3 regions of the Streptomyces sp. NPDC091282 genome follow, and region 2 is predicted to be linked to each of the others. Evidence: riboswitches for the same ligand, from Rfam matches in the RefSeq annotation. Region 2 holds a riboswitch; each other region holds the start of a gene.
The links. Region 2 has a riboswitch for cobalamin ahead of ACIQOE_RS22300 (CoA-acylating methylmalonate-semialdehyde dehydrogenase). Riboswitches for the same ligand answer to the same signal wherever they lie in the genome.
Positions count from the first base shown of each region.

Region 1: it holds a riboswitch for cobalamin, as region 2 does, so the genes downstream of both, ACIQOE_RS17850 (ribonucleoside-diphosphate reductase subunit alpha) here and ACIQOE_RS22300 (CoA-acylating methylmalonate-semialdehyde dehydrogenase) in region 2, are expected to answer to the same signal.
Region 3: it holds a riboswitch for cobalamin, as region 2 does, so the genes downstream of both, ACIQOE_RS34640 (CbtB-domain containing protein) here and ACIQOE_RS22300 (CoA-acylating methylmalonate-semialdehyde dehydrogenase) in region 2, are expected to answer to the same signal.

Region 1 covers NZ_JBIVUX010000003.1:862,970-867,988, forward strand. The annotation lists gene ACIQOE_RS17850 (ribonucleoside-diphosphate reductase subunit alpha) at 1-2,148, opposite strand, end outside; cobalamin riboswitch at 2,275-2,407, opposite strand; gene ACIQOE_RS17855 (GNAT family N-acetyltransferase) at 2,453-2,959, opposite strand; gene mctP (monocarboxylate uptake permease MctP) at 3,064-4,692, opposite strand; gene ACIQOE_RS17865 (DUF3311 domain-containing protein) at 4,689-4,961, opposite strand.
Region 2 covers NZ_JBIVUX010000004.1:771,204-776,222, forward strand. The annotation lists gene ACIQOE_RS22290 (ABC transporter ATP-binding protein) at 1-1,592, shown strand, start outside; gene ACIQOE_RS22295 (ECF transporter S component) at 1,589-2,392, shown strand; cobalamin riboswitch at 2,441-2,626, shown strand; gene ACIQOE_RS22300 (CoA-acylating methylmalonate-semialdehyde dehydrogenase) at 2,845-4,368, shown strand; gene ACIQOE_RS22305 (acyl-CoA dehydrogenase family protein) at 4,375-5,019, shown strand, end outside.
Region 3 covers NZ_JBIVUX010000009.1:251,054-256,072, reverse strand. The annotation lists gene pgm (phosphoglucomutase (alpha-D-glucose-1,6-bisphosphate-dependent)) at 1-957, opposite strand, end outside; gene ACIQOE_RS34650 (hypothetical protein) at 1,078-1,371, opposite strand; gene ACIQOE_RS34645 (CbtA family protein) at 1,483-2,235, opposite strand; gene ACIQOE_RS34640 (CbtB-domain containing protein) at 2,257-2,478, opposite strand; cobalamin riboswitch at 2,517-2,652, opposite strand; gene ACIQOE_RS34635 (enoyl-CoA hydratase/isomerase family protein) at 2,724-3,782, opposite strand; gene ACIQOE_RS34630 (nuclear transport factor 2 family protein) at 4,144-4,581, opposite strand; gene ACIQOE_RS34625 (EfeM/EfeO family lipoprotein) at 4,750-5,019, shown strand, end outside.

The DNA.
Region 1 (5,019 bases), on a different contig from region 2:
GTTCAGGGACTGGGCCTGGTCCAGGTATGGCGTGCGGGCCGCGGCCATGTCGATCAGACCGCGCTGCGGGATCTCCCAGGCCGTGCGGTACAGCGCCCGCACGTCGGCCGGGATCCACGCGAAGTCCTGCACCGAGCCGTTGGCCTCGCGCAGCGCCTCACGGGTGCGGGCGTCCCAGACGCCGAGGTCCTTGAGCTCCCGCACCAGGTAGGAGTTGACCTGGAGGAACTCGCCGGACAGCGTCTCGCGCTTGAAGAGGTTCGAGACCTGCGGCTCGATGCACTCGTAGACACCCGCGATCGAAGCGATGGTGGCGGTGGGCGCGATCGCCAGCAGCAGGCTGTTGCGCAGCCCGGTCGTCGCGATCCGCGCACGCAGCGCCGCCCAGCGCTCCGGCCAGGTGAACTCGACACCGAAGTGGTCCGGGTGCAGCACACCCCGCGCGGTACGGGTCTTCTCCCAGGCCGGCAGCGGGCCGCCGCGCTCGGCGAGGTCGGCGGAGGCCTCGTACGCGGCGAGCATGATCCGCTCGGCGATCCGGGTGGAGAGCGCCTTGGCCTCGGCGGAGTCGAACGGCAGCCGCAGCTTGAAGAAGACGTCCTGGAGACCCATGGCGCCCAGGCCCACGGGACGCCACTTGGCGTTGGAACGGCCGGCCTGCTCGGTCGGGTAGAAGTTGATGTCGACGACCCGGTCGAGGAAGGTGACCGCGGTGCGCACGGTCTCGTCCAGCCGCTCCCAGTCGATGTCACCGCTCGCGGTGTCGACGAACGCGCCGAGGTTCACCGACCCCAGGTTGCAGACCGCCGTCTCGCCGTCGTCGGTGACCTCCAGGATCTCCGTGCAGAGGTTCGAGGAGTGGACGACGTGACCGGGGGTGGCGGTCTGGTTGGCGGTGCGGTTGGCCGCGTCCTTGAACGTCATCCAGCCGTTGCCGGTCTGCGCGAGGGTGCGCATCATCCGGCCGTACAGGTCCCGGGCCGGGATGGTCTTGCGCGCCAGGCCCCGGCTCTCCGCCGCGCGGTAGGCCGCGTCGAACTCGTCGCCCCACAGGTCCACCAGCTCGGGCACGTCGGCGGGGGAGAACAGGGACCACTGCCCGTCGGCGTTGACCCGGCGCATGAACTCGTCCGGGATCCAGTGCGCGAGGTTCAGGTTGTGCGTGCGCCGGGCGTCCTCACCGGTGTTGTCGCGCAGCTCCAGGAACTCCTCGATGTCGGAGTGCCAGGTCTCCAGGTAGACCGCGGCCGCGCCCTTGCGCCGGCCGCCCTGGTTCACCGCGGCGACCGAGGCGTCGAGCGTCTTGAGGAACGGCACGATGCCGTTGGAGTGCCCGTTGGTGCCGCGGATCAGCGAACCCCGGGAGCGGATGCGGCTGTAGGAGAGGCCGATGCCGCCTGCGTGCTTGGAGAGCCGGGCCACCTGGTGGTAGCGGTCGTAGATGGAGTCCAGCTCGTCCTTGGGGGAGTCCAGGAGGTAGCAGGACGACATCTGGGGGTGCCGGGTGCCGGAGTTGAAGAGGGTGGGGGAGGAGGGCAGGTAGTCGAGGCGGCTCATGAGCCCGTAGAGCGCGGCGACTTCGTCCAGGGCGCGGGCCGTGTCGTCCTCGGCGAGGCCGGCGGCGACGCGGAGCATGAAGTGCTGCGGGGTCTCGACGACCTTGCGGGTGATCGGGTGCCGGAGCAGGTAGCGGCTGTGCAGGGTGCGCAGGCCGAAGTAGCCGAAGCGGTCGTCGGCGGCCGGGTCGACCAGGGCGTCCAGGCGGGCCGCGTGCAGGCGCGCGAAGTCGGCGGTGCGGTCCGCGATGAGGCCCTCGCGGTGGCCGACGGCGACGGACTCGGTGAAGGTCGTCACGCCCTGCGAGGCGGCTTCGGCGCGGATGGAGATCGTCAGCAGCCGGGCGGCGAGCCGGGAGTAGGCGGGGTCCTCCGAGATGAGACCGGCGGCCGCCTCGGTGGCCAGCTCGCGCAGCTCCGCCTCGTCGGCCCGCGCCGAGCGGCCGCGCAGCGCGGCGGCGGCGACCCGGCCGGGGTCGGCGTCGGGGAGGTCGGCGGTCAGCCCGGTCAGGGTCCGCAGCAACGCGGTGCCGGGACCGTCCTCGTCCACAGAGGTGGTCGCTGAAGCCGGTTCGGCTGGCGCGATGGTCACGTGGGGCTCTCCCTCGCTCGGCTCGGGGCCTGGCGGAGGGCAGGGGGCAGCACACGGGCGCACGCACGCGTGTCGCGTCCCCGGCCCACTCCACGAGGCCCGGACGTCGGAACACCCGGGCCGGACGGCCGGGCGTCGGCTGTCGGCAGGTCCTCGGACTGACGCTCGCGCACAGATGTGCGCAAGTACACCGTTGCGGGACAGTTCCGGATTCGCACCGGATTCCCCTGCGGCGACAGCGAGCATGAGCATACATCTAGTGCCGGGTCGCGGTAGCACCCCCACATGTTGTGTCGCGGAGGTGTCAGAGTGTCAGCTCATAGGTGAGGAGAGTGATGCCGTCCAGCTGCGGCAAGGGATTCCAGTCCCGCTCGGGTGTGCGGACGAAGCCGAGGCGTGCGTAGATCCGGTGGGCGGACTCCATGGTGCGCTGCGTCGACAGCACGATCCTCCCGCAGCCTTCGAGGGCGCGTGCGCGCTCGACGCAGGCGCGGACGAGCGCGGCGCCGGCGCCCCGGCCGCGGGCGGCGCCGTCGACGGCGAGCATGCGGATCTCCGCCTCGTCCGCGGCGGCGAGGTCGGCCATCGGGCCGGGCCCCGGGACGAAGGTCACGCCGCCCAGGAGGACGTCGTCGGCCACGGCGACGAGAACGGTGGCCGCGGCCGCCCGTTTCGCCACGTCCCTCAGTTCGGTCAGGTAGGAGTCGCTCTCGCCGAAGTCGAGGAGGCCGTCCTTGAGGTAGGCCTGGGCCGTCAGTTCGCCGAGGACGCCGTATTCGGCGGGCCGCGCTTCGCGGATGCGGATCGTCATGCGCAGGAGTGTGTACGACGGCGGGCCGCCGACGTGACGTCTTTTCGGCGGCCCGCTGCGGGTCGTGCGCGGTGGCGTTCCCCGCGCCCCTTGGAGGGCGCGTCCTAGTGGGCGCCCTCCGCGACGGCCGGCGGGAGTTCCTTCTCCACGCCCGGGTCGCCGGCGTCGGCCGTGTAGTCCCCCGGCGTCGTCTCGTCGATGCCCTCGGGGGCCTTCAGGGCCTTCAGGACGAACGTCAGGACCACCGTGACCACCACGTTCATCACGAACGCCGTCAGGCCGATGTAGCCGATCTCGCCGATGCCGGGGATCTCCTTGGCCGAGCCCCCGAAGTGCTTCTGGGTGGGGGAGGCCACGCCGTAGGCCGCGGCCGTGCCGTAGACCATGCCCACCGCCCAGCCCGCCAGCAGCGCCCAGCGGTGGAACCAGCGGGTGAACAGGCCGCCGACCAGGGCCGGGAAGGTCTGCAGGATCCAGATGCCGCCCAGCAGCTGGAAGTTGATGGCGACCGTCTTGTCCATGGTGAGGACGAAGACCAGCGCGCCGACCTTCACCAGCAGCGAGACGAGCTTGGAGACCTTGGCCTCCTGCTTCGGCGTGGCGTCCGGCTTGATGAAGTCCCGGTAGATGTTGCGGGTGAAGAGGTTCGCGGCCGCGATGGACATGATGGCCGCCGGGACCAGGGCGCCGATGCCGATCGCCGCGAAGGCCACGCCCGCGAACCAGTCCGGGAACATGTCCTCGAACAGCTGGGGGATGGCCAGCTGGCCGTTGGTGACCTTGATGCCCGCCGCGATGGCCATGAAGCCGAGCAGCGCGAGCAGGCCCAGCATCAGGGAGTACAGCGGCAGGATCGTGGTGTTGCGGCGGATCACGTCCCGGCTCCGGGAGGAGAGCGTCGCGGTGATCGAGTGCGGGTACATGAACAGCGCGAGCGCGGAGCCCAGGGCCAGGGTGGCGTAGGTCCACTGGCCGGCCTCGGGTGGCGCGAGCGCGCCGCGTGGCTTGCCGGTGGCCGGATTGACCTGCGCGAAGGCGTGTCCGGCCTTGGCGAAGATGTCGTCGAAGCCGCCCAGCTTGATCGGGATGTAGATGATCGCCACCGCGATGACGAGGTAGATCAGCCCGTCCTTCACGAACGCGATGAGCGCGGGCGCCCGCAGGCCCGAGGAGTAGGTGTAGGCCGCCAGCACGCCGAAGGCGATGAGCAGCGGGAGGTCCTTCACGAACCAGTTGGTGCCGTCGCCGCCGCCGACGCCCATCACGTCGAGGACCGCCTGGATGCCGACCAGCTGGAGCGCGATGTAGGGCATCGTCGCCAGGATGCCGGTCAGGGCGACGGCCAGCGAGAGTCCCTTGGAGCCGAAGCGCCCGCGCACGAAGTCCGAGGTCGTCACGTAGCCGTGCCGGTGGGAGACCGACCACAGACGGGGCAGGAACGTGAAGATCAGCGGGTAGACGAGGATCGTGTAGGGCACCGCGAAGAAGCCGGCCGCGCCCGCCGCGTAGATCGCCGCCGGTACGGCGACGAAGGTGTACGCCGTGTACAGGTCGCCGCCGAGCAGGAACCAGGTCACCCAGGTGCCGAACGACCGGCCGCCCAGGCCCCATTCGTCGAGCGAGTGCTCGTTCTCGGCCTTGCGCCAGCGCGCGGCCATGAATCCCATGACCGTGACGGCCAGGAAGAAGAAGATGAAGACGCCGAGCGCGACGCCGTTCACACCGTCCTTCACCGCTGCGCACCCCCGTCCGTACCGGCGGCCGCCTTGCGGGCGCGCTGCTCGCGCTGCCACAGCTGGTACGCGGTCATCGTGAGCGCGGTGGAGATCAGCACCCAGAGCATCTGGTACCAGTAGAAGAACGGGATCCCGATGAACGTCGGGTCCGTCTTCGCGTAGGAGCCCACCCACAGCATCGCCACGAAGGGCGCGACGAGGCAGACGGTGATGACCACGCGTATCGGTGTCACCACCGGCTGACTCACTTCAGGTACATCCGACATACCGCGGCTCCGTCCCCTCACCGTTCGCCTGTGTAACGCGCAGGCAATCTAGGTCACG
Region 2 (5,019 bases):
TCACGGTGGCGGAGGGCGAACTGTGCCTCGTCGTCGGACACACCGGCGTGGGGAAATCCACCCTTCTCGGCGCCGTGAACGGGCTGGTGCCGCACTTCACCGGTGGCACGCTGTACGGCCGGGTGACCGTCGACGGCCGCGACACCGCCGACCATCCGCCGCGTGAACTCGCCGACGTCGTCGGCGTGGTGGGACAGGACCCGATCGACGGCTTCGTCACCGACACCGTGGAGGAGGAACTCGCCTACGCGATGGAGCAGTTGGCGATCCCCGGCGCCACCATGCGCAAGCGTGTCGAGGAGACCCTGGACCTGCTCGGCCTCGCGGACCTGCGCCACCGCGCGCTGCACGAGCTGTCCGGCGGCCAGCAGCAGCGCGTCGCGATCGGGTCCGTCCTCACCGCCCACCCTCGCGTCCTGGTCCTGGACGAACCCACCTCCGCCCTGGACCCCACGGCCGCGGAGGAGGTCCTCGCCGCCGTCACCCGTCTCGTCCACGACCTGGGCGTCACCGTCCTGATGGCCGAACACCGGCTGGAGCGCGTCGTCCAGTACGCCGACAGCATCATCCATCTCCCGGGCGACGGCCGCGCCCGTATCGGCACGCCGTCCGAGATCCTCCGTACGTCCGCCATCGCGCCACCGATCGTCGAGCTGGGCCGCGTCGCGGGCTGGTCACCGCTTCCCCTGTCCGTCCGCGACGCGCGACGCGCAGCGCTCTCCCTCCGGGCCCGGATAGCGGACCGTTCGCCGCGGCCGGTGCGGCCGCTCGTGCCCGACGGCGAGCGGACGCGGCTCCTGACGGGACGCGGTATCACGGTCGCTTACGGTGGCGTACCCGCCGTGCGCGAGGTCGACCTCGATCTGCACGCGGGCGAGGTCACCGCCCTGATGGGCCGCAACGGCTCCGGCAAGTCCTCCCTCCTGTGGGCCCTGCAGGGCTCCGGACCGCGCCGTGCCGGAACGGTGAAGGTGACCGGCGGGCACGGCGGGACGGATCCGCACTCGGTGCCGGCCGCCGAGGCCCGCCGCCTGGTCGGTCTGGTCCCGCAGACCCCCGCCGACCTGCTCTACCTGGAGAGTGTCAAACAGGAACTCGATCAGGCGGACACCGAATCCGGGACGCAGACCGCGGCCCGAGCGCTCCTGGACCGGCTCGCCCCCGGTATCGATGACGCCACCCATCCGAGAGACCTGTCGGAAGGGCAGAAACTGGCACTCGTCCTCGCCATCCAACTCTGCGCCGCGCCCCGAGTCGTCCTCCTGGACGAACCGACCCGCGGCCTGGACTACCGGGCCAAGACCGCTCTCATCGGCATCGTCGACGCTCTGGCGGCCGAGGGCCGGGCCGTCGTCATCTCCACCCACGACGTCGAGTTCGCGGCTCGTGCCGCCGACCGCGTGGTCGTCATGGCCGAAGGAGACGTGGTGGCCGAAGGACCGGCCACCGAAGTCATCGTCTCCTCGCCGACCTTCGCCCCTCAGACGGCGAAGATCCTCTCCCCGCTGCCCTATCTGACCGTCGACCAGGTCGTCGGCGCCCTCGCTGCCACAGAAGGCGGCGAAGGCGACGGCGAAGAGGGAACCGCATGACCTCGCCCGTGGCGTCAGCCATCCGCCTCACCCCCCGTGTCGGCGTGGTGGTGGCTCTGGCCGCCCTCCTCGGGCTGGTCGCGTTCTTCTGGCCGTTCGTCGTCGCCCCGGGGACGTTCGGCTCCAACTACGCGCCCCCGCTGATCTTCGGGGTCCTGCTGGTGCTCGTCCTGTGCGTGGTCCTCTCGGAGATCGCGGAGGGCGGCATCGACTCCAAGGCCCTCGCCATGCTGGGCGTGCTGTCCGCCGTCAACGCCGCGCTGCGCCCGCTCGGCGCCGGAACGGCCGGCATCGAGACCGTCTTCTTCGTCCTCGTGCTCGCCGGACGCGTCTACGGCCCCGGCTTCGGCTTCGTCCTCGGCTGCACGTCACTGTTCGCGTCCGCCCTCATCACGGGAGGTGTCGGGCCCTGGATGCCGTACCAGATGTTCGGCTGCGCGTTCGTCGGGATGCTCGCCGGGTTCCTGCCACGTGCCAAGGGCCGGTGGGAGGTGCTGATGCTGGCCGGATACGGCTCGCTCTCCGGCTACCTCTTCGGCTTCCTCCTCAACCTGTCCTTCTGGCCGTTCTCCCTCGACCCGAACAGTTCCATCGCCTACCTGCCGGGCCTGCCCTTCACCGAGCAGTGGCACCGGTACGTCGCCTTCGACCTGGCCACCTCGCTGGGCTGGGACACCGGGCGGGCCGTCACCAACTTCGTGTGCGTGCTGGTGGCCGGGCCGGCCGTGCTGACGACCTTCCGGCGGGCCGCCCGCCGGGCCCGGTTCCGGGCGCCGGTGCGCTTCGCGGAACGCCGGTAGGCCACGGATCGCGCCATCCGGCGCGCCTCACTGGATTTACTAGGACGTCCAACTATATATTCGTGGGGTAGGCCCGCGGTGCAGGGAAGCCGGTGTGATTCCGGCACGGTCCCGCCACTGTGACCGGGGAGTACGCCGTCGAGAAGTACGCCACTGACGAGCTGGATGTCGGGAAGGCGGACGGCGCGCGCTGATCCGGGAGTCAGGATACCGGCCGTGGGATGTTCCGTGTTTTCCACGAGGATGGAGCTGACACGCATGGCACCGGTGCGCATTCACGATCCCGGCGGACTCCGCCGCCGTCACGCTCGCCGCACTCCCGTCGTCGCCGCCTGATTACGGGCCATTCGCGTTCCCGCGCCGCCCGCGCACGCTCTCGACGCCCCGCGTCCACGCGTGCCGGTCCGGTGCGCCATCCCCGGATCACCCTCACCTGACGAGAGCAGGCCCTCATGATCCGTCCGAACGACCGCAATAACGTACGCGAGTTGACCCACTTCGTCGGCGGTAAGCACACCCCGGGCACCTCGGGCCTCCACGGCGAGGTGTACGACCCCAACACCGGTGAGGTCCAGGCCCGGGTGCCCCTCGCGAACCGTGCCGAGACGGAGGCGGTCATCGCCGATGCCGCCGAGGCGCAACGCGAGTGGGGCGAGTGGAACCCGCAGCGCCGCGCCCGCGTCCTGCTGCGCTTCCTTCAGCTCGTCGAGCAGGAGAAGGACTCCCTCGCCCGGCTCCTGTCCTCCGAGCACGGCAAGACGATCGCCGACGCGCACGGCGACATCCAACGCGGCCTGGAGGTGGTGGAGTTCGCCGCGGGCATCCCGCACCTGCTCAAGGGCGAGTTCACGGACAACGCCGGCACGGGCATCGACGTGCACTCGCTGCGCTCGCCCCTCGGCGTGGTCGCCGGCATCACCCCCTTCAACTTCCCCGCGATGATCCCGCTGTGGAAGGCGGCCCCGGCTCTGGCCTGCGGCAACGCGTTCATCCTCAAGCCGTCCGAACGCGACCCGTCCGTGCCGCTCCGGCTCGCCGAACTGTTCCTGGAGGCGGGACTGCCGGCGGGCGTGCTCAACGTCGTCAACGGCGCCCGTGAGGCCGTCGACACCCTCCTGGAAGACCCGCGTGTCGCCGCCCTCGGCTTCGTCGGCTCCACGGCGGTCGCCGCGCACGTCTACGCGACCGCGGCCGCCCACGGCAAGCGCGCCCAGTGCTTCGGCGGCGCCAAGAACCACATGATCGTGATGCCGGACGCCGACCTCGATCAGGCCGTGGACGCCCTGATCGGTGCCGGGTACGGCTCGGCGGGCGAGCGGTGCATGGCGATCTCGGTCGCCGTACCGGTCGGCGAGGAGACCGCCGACGCGCTCGTGGCCCGCCTGAAGGAGCGGATCGGGACGCTGCGGATCGGCCGCAGCGACGATCCCGAGGCCGACTTCGGCCCGCTCGTCGGCCGGGACGCCCTCGACCGGGTCCGCTCGTACGTCGATCTCGGCGTCGAGGAGGGGGCCGAACTCGTTGTGGACGGCAGGGACTTCGTCCTGGAGGGACATGAGGGCGGCTTCTTCGCCGGGGCCTCCCTGTTCGACCGGGTGACGCCCTCCATGCGGATCCACCAGGAGGAGATCTTCGGCCCGGTGCTCTCGGTGGTGCGTGCCGCGGACTACGAGGAGGCCCTGCGCCTGCCCAGCGAGCACCTCTACGGCAACGGCGTCGCGATCTTCACCCGGGACGGCGACACCGCGCGGGACTTCACCCGGCGCGTGAACACCGGCATGGTCGGCGTCAACGTGCCCATCCCGGTCCCGGTCGCCTACCACACCTTCGGCGGCTGGAAGCGGTCCGGCTTCGGCGACCTGAACCAGCACGGTCCGGACGCGATCCGCTTCTACACCCGGACGAAGACGGTCACCTCGCGCTGGCCCGCCGGTCTGCGCGAGGGCGCCAGCTTCACGATCCCCACGATGGGCTGACCGGCGATGACCACCCTCCCGCTCACCGAGGACCAGCAGGCCCTCGTGGAAACCACTCTCGACTTCGCCCAGGACCATCTGGCCCCGCACGCCCTGGACTGGGACCGGGACAAGCACTTCCCGGTCGACGTCCTGCGCAAGGCGGCCGGACTCGGCCTCGGCGGCGTCTACGTCCGTGAGGAGTACGGCGGTTCGGGCCTGACGCGCTCCGACGGCGTCCTCGTCTTCGAGACCCTCGCCTCCGGCTGCCCGTCCATCGCCGGGTACCTCTCCATCCACAACATGGTCGCCTGGATGATCGACCGCTACGGCGACGCCACCCAGCGCGAGCGGTGGCTGCCCCGCCTGTGCGCCATGGAGGACCTGGCCGGCTACTGCCTGACCGAACCCGGCGCGGGCTCCGACGCGGCGTCCCTCACCACCCGGGCCGTCCGCGACGGCGACGGGTGGATCCTCACCGGGGCCAAGCAGTTCATCTCCGGCGCGGGCGCCGCGCAGTTGTACGTGGTGATGGCCCGGACCGGCGGCTCGGGACCCGACGGGATCTCCGCGTTCGTCGTCGACAAGGACGACCCGGGCGTCGGCTTCGGCCCGAACGAACGCAAGATGGGCTGGAACGCGCAGCCGACCCGCCAGGTCGTCCTGGACGGC
Region 3 (5,019 bases), on a different contig from region 2:
CAGGCCCGCGTCGCGGGTGACGATGCCGTGCCGGTCGGCGTCCGCGTCGTTGCCGGTGGCGACCCGGAACGCGTCCCGCTTCTCGATCAGCGAGGCCATCGCGTACGGCGAGGAGCAGTCCATGCGGATCTTGCCGTCCCAGTCCAGCGTCATGAACCGCCAGGTGGGGTCGGTGTACGGGTTGACCACGGTGAGATCCAGGCTGTGCCGTTCGGCGATCCGGCCCCAGTAGGCGACGGAGGCGCCGCCGAGCGGGTCGGCGCCGATGCGCAGCCCGGACGCCCGGACCGCGTCGAGGTCCAGGACGCTGGGCAGGTCGTCGACGTAGACGCCCATGAAGTCGTACCGGCCGGTGGTGGGCGCGGCGAGCGCACGCTCGTACGGGATGCGCTGTACGTCCTTCATCCCGCCCGCGATGATCTGGTTGGCGCGGTCCTGGATCCAGGAGGTGGCGTCGGAGGCGGCGGGGCCGCCGCTGGGCGGGTTGTACTTGAAGCCGCCGTCGGCGGGCGGGTTGTGCGACGGGGTGACCACGACGCCGTCCGCGAGGCCGGTGGTCCGGCCGCGGTTGTGGGTGAGGATGGCGTGCGAGACGGCGGGGGTCGGCGTGTAGCCGTCGGCGCTGTCGACCAGGACGGTCACGCCGTTGGCGGCGAACACCTCCAGGGCGGTGACCTTCGCGGGCTCGGACAGGGCGTGCGTGTCGGCGCCCAGGAAGAGGGGGCCGTCGGTGCCCTGGCCGCTCCGGTACTCGCAGATGGCCTGGCTGGTGGCCGCGATGTGGTCCTCGTTGAACGCGGTCGCCAGGGACGATCCGCGGTGCCCCGAGGTGCCGAACGCCACCCGCTGGGCCGGGTCGGCCGGCTCGGGGTGGCGTGCGTAGTAGGCCGTGACCAGCCGGGCCACGTCGACGAGGTCCTCCGGAGCCGCCGGCCGGCCCGCTCGCTCATGCGGCATGAGTCCACTTCCTCCGCAGTCGTTGATCGATCGCTGGACGCCCATCTTTCCCTGCCCGCGGCGGCGGACGCGAGTGCGGCACCGGTGCTCCCGCGAAGTCACGGCGGATTCACGGCCGGTTCACACCAGTCGCGGGGTACCCGGGGCGCGGTGGCGGCGGAGCAGGTCCGCGATCGCGCAGCGCAGGCACTCGGCGTCCGGCGGGTGGCAGTCCGCCGTGCCGCCGACCAGGTCCTCCAGTTCGCTCAGGAGCTGTTCGGTCCGCTTCACCTGCTGGGCGAGCACCCGGACCCGGGCGCTCTGGCCGCCGATCTGCCGTCGGCTGGCCACCAGTTGTTCGTACTCGCGGACGGTGAGCGCGACGGCCTCGTGGCCGCCGAGGGTGATACGACGTGGCTGGGGGTGTCGTGCCACTCGGGTCCTCCGCTGCTCGCCTTGGGTCGTCCGCGCCCGGTCCGCCGGTGCCAGGAGAACGCGAGAGGGCCCCCGGTCGGTTCCGAAGGGCCCTCGCGTGGCGTGAATCGATCAGTTCGCGGCGGGAACCGCACGTCCGGCCGGAGCCGTCGCGGGCTTGGGGTTGAGCTGCCGGTGCGCCAACTCGCCGAAGACCAGGCCGAATCCGCCCCACAGCACCAGCTGGATGGCGAGCGCCGAGAGCCGGAACCGCCACAGCAGGGTGGCCGGGAAGTCGGCCGGCACCTCGTTGATGACGGGCAGGAACTGGTAGGCCAGGGCGATGACGACGGCGAACGCGGCCACCGCGGTGACGGTCGCCCACCAGGTGCCGAGGCTCGGCCGCAGCCGCTTGCCGAGGAGGGTGGCGGCGACCGCGAGCAGCACGCTGAGCACCATCATCAGGAAGTACAGCGTGGTCCGCTTGCCGATGGTGTCCGGATCGCCCACCGACGGCGGGTTGGCCGGGTACTTGAGGAAGGGCACCACGTAGACGGCGAGCAGCGCGCAGCCGGACAGCAGCAGCGTCGTCGCGCGCGGCGAGAAGCGGCCGACGCGGCCCAGGGCGAAGCAGAAGGCGAGCGCGGCGATGCCGCCGAAGGCGACCCCGTAGACCAGCACGCCGGTGGCCAGGCCCGCGGTGGACTGGAGCGAGCGGGAGACGACCTCCATCTCGTGCTCGTGCGCGTGGGCGTCCTCGAAGCCGATCGCCTTGTCGACGTTCGGCTCACCGAGGAGGTAGGCGACGACGAGGGCGAGCACGCCGGCGGCGAGGCCGGCGAGCATGCCCCGCACCAGGAGGTTTCGTACGGTTGCGGAGTTCATGAGCGGATGGCGTCCCTCGCGTCAGTGGCAGGGGAAGCCGAGGAGGTGACGGGCGTCGTGCACCCATTCGTGGACGTCGGTGCCGCTGAACACGGAGGTGGCGCCCTGCTCGGCGCCGACGAAGTAGAGCAGGATGAGCATGAGGATGCCGAAGAAGACCGCCCAGGGAGCTATCGCGCTCAGCGGCAGCTTGGCGGGAACGACGGGGGTGGTGGCTGTCGGCTGCGCGACGGTCTGCGCCATGGCAGAACCTCCTCTGGGAGTTCGCGTCCCATCTCGGTGGTGCACTGGACGACGGCTACGGGTCTGACTTACGAGCTCCCGGGGGTGCTCGCACACAGTGGCGCGACCGTGCCGGACTTGCACCGGCTTCCGTTCTGTCGTCATCGATACCGGACAGACGGTACCGCGTGTCAGGGGCACGGCCAAGACCGCCCCACCAGGCGTGATCTTCCTCTCCCGTCCGGTGACCTGCCGATGTCGCCGGATCAGCGGTGCGGATGTCCCGCGCCGTCGGCCAGTCCGAGTTCGCGCGCGCCGAGCGGGGCGAAGAAGCGGTCGACGTCGGCGTCGGTGACCTCGGCGAGGGTGGCCGGGGACCAGTGCGGGTCGCGGTCCTTGGCGATGACCTGGGCGCGGATGCCCTCCACCAGGTCGGCGGTGGACAGGGCGGCGCAGGAGACGCGGTACTCCTGGTCCAGGACCCGCTCCAGGCCGCCGAGTCGGCGGGCCCGGCGGAGCGCTGCCAGGGTGACCTTGAGCGCGGTGGGCGACCGGGACAGCAGGGTCCGCGCGGCCTCCTTGGCGGCGGGGTCGGGGTGGGCGAGCAGCCGGTCGACGATCTCCTCGACCGTGCCCGCGGTGTAGCAGGTGTCGATCCATCCGCGGTGCGCGGCCAGTTCGCCGTCCGGCGCGGGCCGCACGTGCCGGGCGAGCGCGTCCGGTACGGGCCGCTCGGCGAGGTCGGCTGTCAGCTGCCCGATGCGGTCGGAGGGGACGAAGTGGTCGGCGAGTCCGCACAGCAGGGCGTCCGCGGCGCCGATCTGCGCACCCGTCAGGGCGAGGTGGGTGCCGAGTTCTCCCGGGGCGAGGGCGAGCAGGTGGGTCCCGCCGACGTCGGGCACGAACCCGATCCCGGTCTCCGGCATCGCGATCCGGGAGCGTTCGGTGGCGATGCGGACACTGCCGTGCGCCGAGACACCGACCCCGCCGCCCATCACGATCCCGTCCATCACCGCGACGTACGGCTTCGGATACCCGGCGATCCGTGCGTTGAGCCGGTACTCGTCCCGCCAGAACGCGGCCGCCGCGCTCCCGTCGCCGTCCCGCGCGTCGTCGTGCACGGCCCGGATGTCACCGCCCGCGCACAGCCCCCGCTCCCCCGCGCCGCTGATCACCACCGCCTCGACGGCCGGATCCCGCTCCCAGGCCGCGAGCGCCTCGTCCATGGCGAGCACCATCGCGTGCGTGAGCGCGTTCAGGGCCTTGGGCCGGTTCAGCGTGATGTGTGCCGTCCGGCCGTCGGTGCGGAACAGGACGTCGCTCATCCGAGGACCTCCGTGCGGCGGCGGGTCGCGTTGACGCGCATGATCTGGTCGGTTCCTTCCGCGATCCGGTGGGCCCGCGCTCCGCGGACGATCTTCCCGCCACCGTACGCGCCCGTGCGGGCGGGCCGGTGCGGGCGGGCGGTGCGTCGCGGTACCGCCGGGCCGTGGCGGCCGCCCGGTCCGGCTAGGGCGTGTTGCGAAAGTCCCGTCGTTCGCCCGGAGGGCGGGCCGCGCGGCGTCAGGTGCGTGCTCTCGGCGTGCCGGGCGGAAGTCCTCGTACTGGATGTACTTGGGCTTTCGCCCGGTGCGGCGAGAGTGCGTGCATGGCGTCGCGCGGCAGGCGGGACTTTCGCAACACGCCCTAGCCGCGCAGATGCCGGCTCACGTCTCCCACCAGGTTGATCGTGACTCGTCGGGCGGCGAACCTCCAGGTGCCGTCGCGGAGTTCGAAACGGTCGAGGTAGCGGCCCGCGGCGATCGGCTGGAGGGGCAGCAGGCCGGGCAGCGCCTGGAACACGGTGACGTAGGAGCGGGCGGTGGCGGTGCCGGCCGCCGCGTCGGTCTCCACGGCGATGTTCGTCGTGGCGTGGTGGGTGCGCGGGGTGCCGTCCTCGTAGCGGATCACGGACTCGCGGAGCATCCGCTCGACGCCCTCGCGTCCCACGGCGGGCGGCCCGCTCCCGACGAACTCGCCGTCGGCGAAGAGTTCACCGGCCCCCGCGAAGTCACCGCCGTCGACCAGTTCCGCGTACCGCATGATCAGGCCGGTCACGGCCACGATGTCCGCCATGTCGTTCATGGCAGGCGAGGATAGGAGACCGGACCGGCGGGCGCGTGCGGGGTTCTCCGGGAGGCCGGGTGAACCGGCAGGGAACTCTTGGTCATGGGTTTGCCTGGACGGCCGTTCGAGCGGCCGGGCCTGCCTAGCATGAGGCGGTCACGCACGGTACGGACCCGGGAGTTCGGGATGGTGTTGTCCGGCCTGAGCCGGAGGTCGTCGCGTTCCTGGACGGTCGTCGCGGTCGCCGTCGTCTGCCTGGTGGCGGGCGTGCTGGCCGTCACCCGCGACCCGCACCCCGCGCACGCGGGCCCGAAGGCGCTGCCGCACACCGCGGTGGAGGTGTCCGCGGCCCGCTGCGGCCGGGGCTGGAGCGCTCCGGTCCCCGGCGTCCAGGTCTTCGACCTGAAGAACCCCACCGACGGAGCCGCCGAGGTCCTCCTGGAGGATCCGGCGAGC